Regions from separate parts of the uncultured Halopseudomonas sp. genome, predicted to be linked through region 3. Evidence: predicted binding sites of a transcription regulator. Region 3 holds the regulator's gene; each other region holds the start of a gene.
The links. Region 3 encodes FliA, which starts transcription of late flagellar genes. Its sites were predicted from a motif close to CTAAAGTTTNNNNNNNNNNNGCCGNTAA; they were not measured.
Positions count from the first base shown of each region.

Region 1: AAC076_RS03075 (methyl-accepting chemotaxis protein) is a predicted target of FliA. The motif match lies at 1,946-1,973, and genes of this name have one in related genera.
Region 2: AAC076_RS01130 (methyl-accepting chemotaxis protein) is a predicted target of FliA. The motif match lies at 2,382-2,409, and genes of this name have one in related genera.

Region 1 covers NZ_CAXBOV010000004.1:100,822-105,011, reverse strand. The annotation lists gene AAC076_RS03095 (glutathione S-transferase N-terminal domain-containing protein) at 1-53, opposite strand, end outside; gene AAC076_RS03090 (DUF3820 family protein) at 177-410, shown strand; gene AAC076_RS03085 (YcgL domain-containing protein) at 434-727, opposite strand; gene rnd (ribonuclease D) at 724-1,866, opposite strand; gene AAC076_RS03075 (methyl-accepting chemotaxis protein) at 2,032-3,477, shown strand; gene AAC076_RS03070 (ComEA family DNA-binding protein) at 3,514-3,798, opposite strand; gene AAC076_RS03065 (O-succinylhomoserine sulfhydrylase) at 3,956-4,190, opposite strand, start outside.
Region 2 covers NZ_CAXBOV010000002.1:22,606-26,795, forward strand. The annotation lists gene AAC076_RS01125 (alpha/beta fold hydrolase) at 1-598, shown strand, start outside; gene AAC076_RS01130 (methyl-accepting chemotaxis protein) at 561-2,279, opposite strand; gene AAC076_RS01135 (TRAP transporter large permease) at 2,487-3,767, opposite strand; gene AAC076_RS01140 (TRAP transporter small permease) at 3,798-4,190, opposite strand, start outside.
Region 3 covers NZ_CAXBOV010000019.1:77,035-81,224, reverse strand. The annotation lists gene flhF (flagellar biosynthesis protein FlhF) at 1-1,078, shown strand, start outside; gene fleN (flagellar synthesis regulator FleN) at 1,108-1,935, shown strand; gene AAC076_RS11950 (RNA polymerase sigma factor FliA) at 1,932-2,669, shown strand; gene AAC076_RS11945 (chemotaxis response regulator CheY) at 2,886-3,263, shown strand; gene AAC076_RS11940 (protein phosphatase CheZ) at 3,281-4,075, shown strand; gene AAC076_RS11935 (chemotaxis protein CheA) at 4,103-4,190, shown strand, end outside.

The sequences.
Region 1 (4,190 bases), on a different contig from region 3:
TCTATAAAGATGATCAGATTACCCAGGCCGTTGCGCAGCGCTTTAGCTATCATATTGAATCCTGTTTGCTGTGTGTGATGGTAGAGATGTAATGGCGGACAGGGTACGCGAGTTTGCGTCCATCAGCCTGCCAGGCAGCAGTTGCTACCCTACGACTTTGTAACCGGGAGAGAACAATGGCCCCAGAGGATCTTCTATTACTGGTGAGCAGAGAAATGCCCTTTGGGAAATACCAGGGACGGGTAATAGCGGATCTGCCGGGACACTATCTGAACTGGTTCGCCCGCGAAGGCTTCCCCTCTGGCGAAATAGGACGGCTGCTAGCCCTGATGCAGGAAATCGATCACAACGGCCTTAGCTATCTGCTCGACCCTCTGCGCTCTGAACCTCGCCCGTATCGAAGCCAATAGCCGCAGTACCTGAACCGCAACGTTCAGATCGGATCGTTGCGGTACATCAGCTCGTCGGGCAGATGGATCAGATATTCGTCTTCCCTGGGTGGCATCTGCAGGTGATAGCCCTGGGATTCAAGGTTGGCCAGAACCTTGTGGATGTCTTCCCGCGCCAAAGTCCTCTGCTCGGTCAATACCAGATCCATGGCCAGCTCCGCCTTGCCAAAGAGCTGCATAAGGGATTCGGGAAGCTTGGTCAGATCAGTTTTACGCGGCACATACAGGTACATACCCTGCTTGCGCTTGCTGCGGTAGATAGAGCACATCACTTTCATTGGTTGGCGTCCTTGGCATTGGCAATGGCTAACAACTCATCACCCATCAACTCACGTCGCCAGCCGATGAACTCCTCCGGCAGGGAATACGGACCTCCGGGAAAGCCAGTTCGTACCAGCGCTTCAATAGTTTTCTTGCGTAACACAATCTCGGGAGCAATGTTCAGACGCTCGGCATGCCCCTGCCCTACCTTGCGTAAAGCTTTCAGCAGCTTGTTGGCCTCCGCGGGGAGCGGCTCAGGCAACCGCTCCGGCCATTCACTCGCAGGTATCTTCTGCCCCTCGCGAATGAGCTCGAGAATCTCGTTGCCGTGCTGACGTACCGTACGCGGATGCATATCCTCAATGCGTGACAACGCCTGGAGATTATCTGGCTGGCGCTGGGCGAGCGGACACAGGGTTCTCTCACGCAGCATGCGGTTACGTGCCTGGTCGCGTCTGCGGGCCTCACGCTCACGCCAGCTGGACAGTAACTTGAGCACGGCCAACTCTTCGCGCTTCAGTCGCCAGGCTTGCTTGACGTTCTTGTACGCCGTCTCCGGTTCTTGAATACGTTGGGCTGCAGCCACTTGCTCGGCCGTGTCCTCTAGGAGCCAGGGTGTCAGACCCGCTACTTCGATACGGGGCGCCATCAGTTGATAAAGCTCAGCAAGATGCACTGTATCAGCGGCCGCGTATTTGAGCTGTGAATCGCTCAGAGGGCGTTGCAACCAGTTGGAGCGGGTTTCTTCATTGGACAGATCGATATCCAGCAGCGCCTTGACCAAACGCGAATAACCCATCGAGAAACCCATGTTCAGATAAGCGGCCGCCAACTGGGTATCAAACAGCGGAGCCGGAGCTGCGCCACACAGCTTGAGGAAAACCTCGATATCCTCACTGCACGAATGTAGGACCTTGATCACATTCGGGCTACGCAGTACTTCGACCAAAGGGGCCCAATCGCTTATTGCCAGCGGATCGACGAGAAACGCTTGCGTCCCGTCGCTGACCTGAATCAGGCCGGCAATCGGATAGAAGGTTTCAGTTCGTTCGAACTCGGTGTCTACCGCGACATAGGGCCGCTCTAGCCACTGTGAGCACCAACGAGCTAATTCGGCATCCTGATCAATCATCAGGGGGTCAGGCGATTGGGTCATATCAACGTGTTCCTTTTTCAGCAGCGCAGTATAACCGATGAATCACCGGTTCGCGGCGCAGCAAAAATCATGGATTGCGATCAAGTTTGATCCGCGTCAACCGATACCAATTTGGTGGCTCTATAATCGCAGCCCGGCGTATAACCATAACCATCAGGAGCAGGCATGGTTTTTCTTCAGCATATTCCTCTTAAGTACAAGTTCTGGGCCGTCAATTCCGTAGCTTTCGTCAGCACCCTGGTGCTGGTACTTGTCGCACTGGTGATTGAGCAGGAAAGCCTTCAGGACCAGCGCCGTGATATGGCTCAGGCCATGATTCAAGCGCCCCATGGGGATACCCCCGTTCCAGGGCTGAAGCGATTGGAACCCACGACGACCATGCAAGCCGCCGCCTCAGCTGCCTCTGTTGCAACCTGGATTCCCGCGGAGAAACTGGATCTCCAGAGCGCCGGGGCACTGACCGGCGCATGGATCATCCGCCGTGGCGGTGATCTTCGCCTACTGGGGGTAGAACGCGTTGATCTATTCGAACTGATGATGGCCCGCGCTCCCGTCTATGCAGCCGCAGTGTTCGTGCTGATGCTCGCGGTACTGATAGTCTCCCAGCTACTGATCAGCTTTATTACCCGCCATATCATTGCTGTGCGGGACATCATGCTGGCAGTCCAGGAAAGCGGCGATCTCACGCTGCGCGCCCAGGCAGAGGCCAAGGACGAAATCGGCTCCATTGGCCGGGCCTTCAATTCGATGCAAGCGTCCCAACAGCAGGTAGTCGGTGCCGTACGTCAAGCTGCCGAACAGCTTGATCAGGGCGCCTCCGAACTCGCTCAAGTGATGAGCCGCGTACGCGACGGCATGATCAGCCAGCAGGGCGAGACCGACATGGTCGCCGCGGCGGTAAATGAAATGAGTGCGACAGTGCAGGACATAGCCTCTAACAGCTCGAAAACCCGGGACCAGTCCCTGCAGGCAGACGACCTGGCACGAAACGGACGCGATCAGGTTGCCCGTGTTACCAGCACTATTGCTGGCCTGGCTACCAGTATTGACCGCTGTACGCGGCATATGGAGACACTGCAGGGCCATAGCCATGAAATCAGTGGCGTCGTGAACGTGATTCGAAGCATCGCCGAACAGACTAATTTGCTGGCGCTGAATGCTGCTATAGAGGCCGCACGCGCGGGTGAATCAGGCCGAGGCTTTGCTGTCGTCGCCGACGAGGTGAGAGCCTTGGCTCAGCGGGTTCAGAGTTCTACTGATGAAATACAAAGAATGATTGAAGCCTTACAGGGCGGTACGGCGGATGCCGTTCAGGATATGCAAGCCAGCGCCGGCCTGACGCACGACTCGGTTGAACAGAGTAATGAAGCGGGGCAATCCCTGACGGTCATTACCACGGCTGTCAGCCAGATTCGTGATGGTAATAGCGAGATCGCTTCTGCCGTTGAACAACAAAGTCGGGCCGCAGAAGCTATTACCCAGAGCGTCGTACAGATTCGGGATGTAACTGAAAGAACAGTAGAGCAGACCTTGCTGAGTGCCTCGACCAGTGAACAGCTAGCGACGCTGGCACATCAGTTGAGCGATTCGGTAAGCCGATTACGGACCTGAACTCACCACCCAAGGTGATGAGCTCAGTGACGTTGCTTACTCCAGAGCTATGCGTGCTTCATTGTTCTTGAGGGTAGAGGGCCCGATTCCTTTGACCTGAGTCAGGTCCTCGACAGCGCCGAAGGTACCGTTCTCTTCCCGGTAATCAACAATAGCCTGTGCCTTGGATTCACCTACTCCCTGCAATACTTCAGCCATCTCTGCTGCACTGGCTTCATTGATATTGACGCTGACCATGGACGTTTCTAAAGGCTCTGCCATGGCAGGCAAGGTGAAAAGGGCAGAAAGGGAAAGGCACAATGCCAGAAAGATATTTCTCATTTGATAGTCTCCTTGTTGGTTTGATGCCGCACTGCCGGGTACTGCATGGCAGGCTTGACCCGCTTCCCTGCGGCTCGACCAACTTAAAACAGCACTATCCCAATAAAAATGCCTTTTTCGTTCTAATGTGAAACGTTTGGCAAAAACGCAAATCAAATCATAGTGATAGTGCAGAAAGTCCACGTTGCAGATCTGCCTGCAGGTCCTCGACTTCTTCAAGCCCGATAGCCAGCCTGATCAAATTCTCCTTGATACCCGCAGTGGCCCGCGTTTCCGGAGTGAGGCGTCCGTGTGTAGTCGTCGCCGGATGAGTAATCGTGGTTTTGCTATCGCCCAGATTGGCTGTGATGGACATCAATCGCGTCGCATCAATAAAGCGCCATGCATCAGCG
Region 2 (4,190 bases), on a different contig from region 3:
CGCCGGCGCACCGATGGACAGCGAGTTCATGCAGCAATTGGCTGTGGCGCTCAGCGGCCAGGGTATCGCCGTGGTGCGGTTCGAGTTTCCCTATATGCAGGCGCGCCGGGCTAGCGGCAAGCGCTCTCCGCCCAACCCCATGCCGAGGTTGCTCGATACCTTCCGTGAACAGTGGAGACAGGTTAGCCAGACTCAGAGCGGTCCATTGCTCCTGGGCGGAAAATCCATGGGCGGCAGGGTAGCCAGCATGCTTGCCGACGAGCTGGGGGCTTCGGGTCTGGTCTGTTTCGGCTATCCGTTCCACCCGCCAGGTAAACCAGAGAAAACCCGAGTCGAACACCTGGCGGAGTTGATAACGCCGGCGCTAATGGTGCAAGGCACCCGCGATGCGTTTGGTAAGCCAGACGAAGTGGCGAGGTACGCGCTATCCCCGGCAGTTCAATTGTATTGGCTTGAAACTGCAGATCATGACTTCAAGCCCCTCAAAAGCAGTGCGCAGAATCAGACTGACATGATTCAACAGGCCGCCCGGACGGCAGGCCTGTTTTGCGAGGGGTTGCTCAGACACCGAGCGCCTGGGGCAATACACCGGCGCTGAGGGTTCCCCAGCGACGACCATTAACCTCAAGCGGGACGTAGAGTACAAATACGATCGTGGTGCTTCCCGGTAAAACGAAACTTCCCATCCCTAGATGCTGCACTCTGTTGAGATTGTCCAGTTCCCAGCCCTTGGCGACCACGAAGCGCTTGTGCATGCTCTTGGCCGCGTCCACTCTCGGGTCCCCGGTAGGCTCCTGTGAAGTAACAGTACGACTGGCCCCCAGGTAACCGTGGTCGTCTGTTGCCACTATGTAGATTACGCCGTCCTGGCCCTGTGAGTCCCACTGGTCAAACAGCGGCTGCACGCGCTTGCGGTAGGCATCAGCCCAACTGACATTGTGCTTGGGGGGGTTGGTACCGGCAATAGGGGTATAGTGGCGGTCGAATACATTGACGCCCTGGCTCAGCAAGTCTGCGAGCTCGCCTTCGATCGTACGGCGACGCTCCATAAGCTTGTCGGTGGCCGCTTCCAGGTTGCCCTGGCCAAGTCTGAAGCGGCACAGCACCTGCAAGATCTGATTGGTATTTTCCCGCTGGATATCAGTCTGCTTCAAGCTATCGACCATGCCTTTGCTGATTGTCAGGCTCAAATCACGAATCGCAGTGCCGTGCTCGTGGGTTTCACCGTTGGTCACGGTCAGCTGTTCAAGTGCGCTGCTGACCATGAGCAGGTCGTCATTGGCCTTCTGAAAGTCAGAAACCATGTTTTCGAACTGATCTGCCGCAGTGCTTACGGCAGTTCCCGCATGGTCAGACTGTTCCTGCATGATGTGGGTTTGCTGGTCCGCTCCGGACATGGCGGTGAGCATCTGTTCCATGAGCTGACCGATCTGGTCCGCCGCGCTGCCCACCTTGATTGACAGATTACGCACTTCGTCTGCTACCACGGCGAAGCCCCGGCCTTGCTCGCCTGCACGCGCTGCCTCGATCGCCGCGTTCAGTGCCAGCATATTGGTCTGGGCAGAAAAATCCTGGACGGTCTTGAGAATCTGTCGGATCTGGCCGGATGTATTGCCCAGGGCCGTGATGTTTTCCTTGAAACCCGCCATAGACTGGCTGATCTGTTGCATCTGAGTTCTCGCCGTACCCAGCTGTTCGCTGGATTGGCGGGCTACATCCAGATTGCGGGAGTTCATGTGGGTAATGTCCGAGGTCCGGCCGGTGACGTCCTGCAAGGCGCTAGTGGTCTGCTCGGTGGCCTGGAAAATAAGTTCGGAAAGACTCTGCTGTTTTTTTGCATCCAGTGCAGCCTGATCGGCCAGCAAACGACTTTGCGCTGAGGTAAAAGCGATGCGTACGCATTGCTGCTGCAAATTGACCATCATGTCACGCAGCCGATCCGTGATTACGTCGATCTGCTGCATTCCGGTGGAGGCAGTTGAGCGCTCTGAGCTGCCGGCTGACAGGTTCAGGGTCTCACCATTCATCGCCTTCAAGCGCTGCATGACCGGACCGTGATCAGACTCGCCACGGCGGCTGTACCAGGTCAACAACACAGCGACCGGCGCCAGAACCAGAACCAGGCCGAATAAGAGACCCGAGGTCTGCCACAGTAAAATAGCGATAAAAACTATCTGGCAAGCCATCAGGATTATAAAAGGAACAACGGCAGGAATTGGTGGCGATACGGGCGCATCGCCAGCAGTCTGCTCCGTTCTTGAAGCGGCTTGGTTTTTCATGTCTTCCCCAACGCAGGTATACAGCAATTTTTTTGTTTTTCGGTGCCCGTTACTGGACACCTGTGCGGAGTATAAAGCGAGAAGAGCTTCTCCGTACCGATGTTATCGGCACGCTGAGCAGATCAATTAGCGGTAATTCGGCCATTTTCGAAGGCAAAATTGGCGCATATTTGCTGCGGCGACCGGCAGAACCGGTCGCGCGCCGCATTAATTGGCCAGAGAAGGCAGCCAGAGCGAGATGGACGGGAACATGATCAGTAGCACCGTTGCCAGCAGCAGGATCATGATAAAGGGTGGTGTGCCCTTGATAACGTCAAAGTAGGGTCTGCGGAATACCGCCATTGCGGTAAATATGTCGCAACCGAATGGCGGTGTTGCCGAGCCAATGGCTGCCTGCAGGGTGACGATGACCCCCACATGTATGGGGTCAAGCCCGGCAACCTCGACAGCAGGCTTGAACAGCGGTGTCAGGATCAGGATCACCACAATCGGATCAACGAACATACACCCGACAAAAAACGAGATAGCGATCAGCCCCAGTACCAATGTCTGGCTATCACCTATGGATTCGATTACCGGCCCGAGGATCGCCTGAGGTATCCCGGCAAAGGAGATGGTGTAGGTAAAGGCATTGCCTGCGGCGACGAGAATGAATACGACGCCGGTTATCAGTCCTGTTGACAGCGCGATATCCCAAAGTTCGCGGACCTTTACCGAGCGCAGTATGACCACCTCGAGCACCAGGGCATACAGCACCGCGATGGCGGCTGCTTCGGTCGGGCTGAACAGGCCACCGTAAATACCGCCGACCACAACCACCGGAAAACCAAGCGGTAACAGAGCCTTTTTCAACGCTTCCCAGCGCATCAGCCAGCTGGCACGTTCCTCTGGCTCGATTCCCATGCGGATCGAGCCAATCCAGCAGTAGATCGAAAACATTATGAGGATCAGAAAGCCTGGGAGAATGCCGGCTATGAAGAGATCGCCGATGGAGGCGCCCGACACCACGCCGTAGATGATCATGCCGATGCTCGGCGGAATCAACAGGGCGATGTCGCTGGCGTTGATGATCAAAGCGATGCTGAACGCATCCGAGTAGCCTTTCTGTAGTAGCTTCGGGCGCATCGGGCCGCCCATCGCGACGACGGTGGCCTGTGTTGAGCCTGAGACAGCGCCAAACAGCGTGCAACCTGCTGCAGTAGTGATGGGTAGGCCGCCACGCAAGTGGCCCACAAAGGTCTGTACCAGATCCAGCAGGCGATTGGCTGTATGTCCGCGGGTCATCAAATCGGCAGCAAAGATAAACAAAGGTACCGCTGCCAGCGCCCAGGATTGCACGCCGCTGATCATCTGCCCCATCAGTAATCCGACATTGCTCATGTCCAGGACCAGAAACAGCAACATGAGGCTGGCTATGAGTAATGGAACCATCATGGGAAAGCCCAGCAGCAGCAGCACTATCATCGTTATGATGATGAAGGTCAGCATGGGAAAATCCCCTGTTCAAATTTGCTCAGCTTAGATGTGCTCAACGTCCACCTCCTCATAACGTTCCTTTTCGTTGAAGGAGCGGTAGATGTCCTTGGAGATCAGATTGCGCACGGCTGTTAACCAGTACTGGATGCCCGCCAGTGCGAAGCCGATAGGGGCGACCATGTAGGGGATCCAGAGGGGAATCTGCAGTGCGGAGGAGTTGCGGCCACGCGACTGAATCGCTTCAACATAATCCCAGGCGTGCCAGCAGAAATAGAACATCAATGCGCCGGTCAGAAGGCTGATCGTCACCAGCGCTGCCTTGCGCGGCAATCCATTGAGTTGGTCATAGAGGGCCGACATGCAGATGTGCCTGGCCTTGCGCACACCATAGCCCAGACCTGCGAAGGTGATGATCACCATGCTCATCTGGGTAAG
Region 3 (4,190 bases):
GCGACAGGCCGTCCGTGATGGTTCACCGGTTGCCCGTGAGCTGCTCGACAGGCTTAACAACGAACTTGCAGACCCCGCCCCAGAAGCACCTCGCGCCAAGGCGGCGCCCGCTCAGCAGCAGAGTCATTCCGAACCCGAAAACAGTTCAGGGCTCAGCGCCATGCGCGATGAGATTGCTGGCCTGCGTGAAATGCTTGAAGCCCAGCTAGGCAGCATGGCCTGGGGCCAGGTTAACCAGCAGCGCCCGCAACAGGCGAGTCTCTGGCGCCGTCTGACTCAGCTTGGCCTGCCGGCGGAGCTGAGCCAGAAGCTGCTGCAGCTGGTCGCCAATGAAACCAATACCCGCCAGGCCTGGCGGATGTTGCTGGCGCATCTGGCGCACAGTATCCCGGTCATGCGTGAAGAACTGATTGACCAGGGCGGCATCATTGCACTGGTTGGGCCCACGGGGGCCGGCAAGACAACCACCCTGGGCAAGCTCGCCGCGCGCTACGTGCTCAAGCATGGCAGCCAGCATGTGGCCTTGGTCACCATGGATACCTACCGTATTGGCGCCCACGAGCAATTACGTACCCTGGGGCGTATTCTCAACGTTCCGGTACGCGTGGTTGATGAACAGAACAGCCTGGCCGATGTACTGCAGGAGTTTTCCGGCAAGCGTCTGGTGCTGGTCGACAGTGCTGGATTGCAAGCCCAGGATCCGCACCTGCACGGTCAACTCAATCAGCTGGCTGCGTTGGGTCATCGTGTCAGCAAACTGCTGGTGTTGGCAGCGACAAGTCAGTACCAGGTGCTCAAGGCCGCCTATCATACATACAAGGTCTGTGGTCTCAGCGGTTGTGTATTGACCAAGGTTGACGAGGCAGCCACTCTCGGTGAAGCATTGGGTCTGGCCATGCAGCAGGGTTTACCGGTAGCCTATCTGGCAGATGGCCAGCGTATTCCGGATGATATAGTCAAGGCGGTGGGCCATCAGCTGGTCAGCCGCGCGGTCAGTCTGGCGGGTAACGAGGCGCCGGCAGATCAGGCCATGGCAGATGTGTTTGCCGGTATACTACACACCCAGCGGGCAAGCTAACCGTACTTATAAGAAGGTAATTAACGCAGATGGGCAGCAAACATCCGGTTCAGGTTATTGCGGTCACCGGCGGTAAGGGCGGCATTGGCAAGACCAACGTGTCAGTCAATCTCGGTCTCGCGCTTGCCGATTTGGGGCGTCGGGTTGTCCTTCTGGATGCTGACCTTGGCCTGGCCAATGTTGACGTTCTGCTCGGCCTCAAACCCAAGGCGACTCTGGCTGACGTCCTCGAGGGCACCTGTGAGCTGCGCGATGTGCTGCTCGACGGCCCCGGCGGTATCCGTGTAGTTCCTGCCGCTTCCGGCGCTGCCGGTATGGTCAATCTCAATCCCCAACAGCATGCGGGCCTGATTCAGGCATTCAGTGAGATCGGTGACAACATCGATGTCCTGATTGTTGACACTGCAGCCGGTATTGGCGACTCGGTAGTGAGTTTTGTTCGGGCCTCCCAAGAGGTCCTGGTAGTTGTCTGCGATGAGCCCACCTCGATTACCGACGCCTATGCGCTGATCAAACTGCTCAATCGTGACCACGGCATGACGCGTTTCCGGGTATTGGCTAATATGGTTCATACCCCCCAGGAAGGTCGTCTGGTGTTCAGCAAGTTGACCAAGGTCACAGATCGTTTCCTCGACGTAGCTCTGCAGTATGTCGGCGCGGTACCCTACGATGAAAACGTACGCAAGGCGGTGCAGAAACAGCGAGCGATCTATGATGCGTTTCCGCGCAGCAAGGCATCGCTGGCCATTCGCGGGATAGCACAGAAGGTGGACGCCTGGCCGCTACCGGCCAATCCGCGTGGCCACCTCGAATTTTTTGTCGAGCGCCTGGTGCGGCAGACCGGAACAGGCCTATGACGTTAACAGCAGGTGGGGTGAGCATGTATACACGCGCACAGGGTTCCGCTGACTCACAGGATCGACTGGTTGACCAGTTCGCTCCCCTGGTCAAGCGTATTGCCTACCACCTGCTGGGGCGACTGCCTGCCAGCGTCCAGGTTGATGATCTGATACAGGCCGGAATGATTGGTTTGTTGGAGGCTTCTCGCAAGTTCGACAACTCCAAGGGAGCCAGTTTCGAGACCTACGCCGGCATACGTATTCGCGGCGCCATGCTTGATGAGGTGCGCAAGGGTGATTGGGCTCCGCGTTCAGTTCATCGCAACACCCGAATGGTCAGTGACGCAGTGCGCGCTGTTGAATCAAGACTGGGCCGCGACGCCAAGGATCAGGAGATAGCGGCTGAGCTGGAAATGAGTCTGGAGGAGTACTATTCAATCCTCAATGACACCGCGGGCAGCAAATTATTCAGTTTCGATGATCTTCTGGAATCCGGCACTCGGGCTGACGCCCAAAGCGACGAAGAGCCTTTCGGTGGCCTGGAAGATCAGCGTTTCCGTGAGGCGCTGGTAGAAGCGATTGATACCTTGCCAGAGCGCGAGCGTCTGCTTCTTTCTCTGTATTACGATGAAGAGCTGAATCTCAAGGAAATAGGCGCGGTGCTTGGCGTTAGCGAGTCACGTGTCAGTCAATTGCATAGTCAGTGCGCGGCTCGTCTGCGTGCCAGACTGGGCGGGTGGCGAAATGATTGATTTTGTGGTCAACATCCGGACAATGCCCACAGATTGAAGTAATCGTCTGGCAGTAACAGGTATAAAGACGAACAAATGTCAGCGGAGGCAGCGCAATGGAGCCACTCCGGTTACACTGGCGTCAATAAAACGTGAAAGGCTTGTTTGGCCAGTAGCTTAACGGAGTGTAACAACGCACTCTTCCTGGTGTGTACGGAGGTCGACTTGGACAAGAACATGAAAATTCTCATCGTTGATGATTTTTCAACGATGAGGCGCATCATCAAGAATCTGCTGCGTGACCTGGGGTTTACCAACACAGCGGAAGCTGATGACGGTACCTCCGCGCTACCGATGCTGCAGAGTGGCAGTTTCGACTTTCTGGTTACCGACTGGAACATGCCCGGGATGAGCGGCATCGACCTGCTGCGCGCAGTGCGGGCAGATGAACGCCTGAAGCATCTGCCTGTGCTGATGGTGACTGCCGAGGCCAAACGCGACCAGATCATCGAAGCCGCCCAGGCCGGTGTGAATGGTTACGTGGTCAAGCCCTTTACTGCTCAGGCACTCAAGGAAAAGATCGAAAAGATCTTCGAGCGGGTCCAGGCTAAATAACAACCGGGGTACAGGTTATGGCGTTAAGTAAGGACACCGGCCAGGCAACCGCTCAGGAATTTGAACATTCCCTGAAGGATAATGCGCGGCAACTGGTCGATCTCTTGGAGAAAGGTCAGTTCGGCGAAGCCATTCTGGTCATTCACGCGATCAACCAGGCACGGGATCGCGGCCTCTATCACGAGGTGGGACAACTGACCCGCGCCTTGCACAATGCCATTGTCAACTTCCAGCTCGATACCACCCAGGCACTGGGTGATGATGTTGAAGCGACCCGTATTTCTGACGCTTCTGACCGCTTGGACTACGTTGTCACGCTGACGGACAAGGCTGCCAATCGCACCATGGATCTGGTCGACGCCAGTGCGCCCATCGTGGCCAATCTGGGTCAGGAAGCTGCCGCACTTCGAGCAGACTGGGAGCGCCTGCAACGCAGGGAAATGGCTGCTGGAGAGTTTCGCGACCTGTACAAGCGTATGGGTGATTTCCTGGAGAAGACTGAAACGTCGGCTGCCGAAGTCAGTGGGCAATTGAACGAGATTGTCATGGCCCAGGACTACCAGGATCTCACCGGTCAGGTCATCAAGCGTGTGATCACGCTGGTTCACGACGTCGAAGAAAGCCTGCTGAATTTGGTTCGCATGGCCGGCCAGGTTGACCGCATGGCAGGCATAGAACACCAGAAAGTTACCCCCGAAGCAAAAAAAGTGTCACCCAAGGGTGAAGGTCCGCAGATTCATGCCGATAAAAGAGAAGATGTTGTCTCAGGGCAGGATGAAGTCGATGATCTTCTGTCCAGCCTGGGCTTCTAATAACAAGCGCGACCCGGGAGTGGATGCATGAGCTTTGACGCGGATGAAGAGATCCTCCAGGACTTTCTGGTTGAGGCTGGAGAGATTCTGGAATTGTTGTCCGAGCAGCTTATCG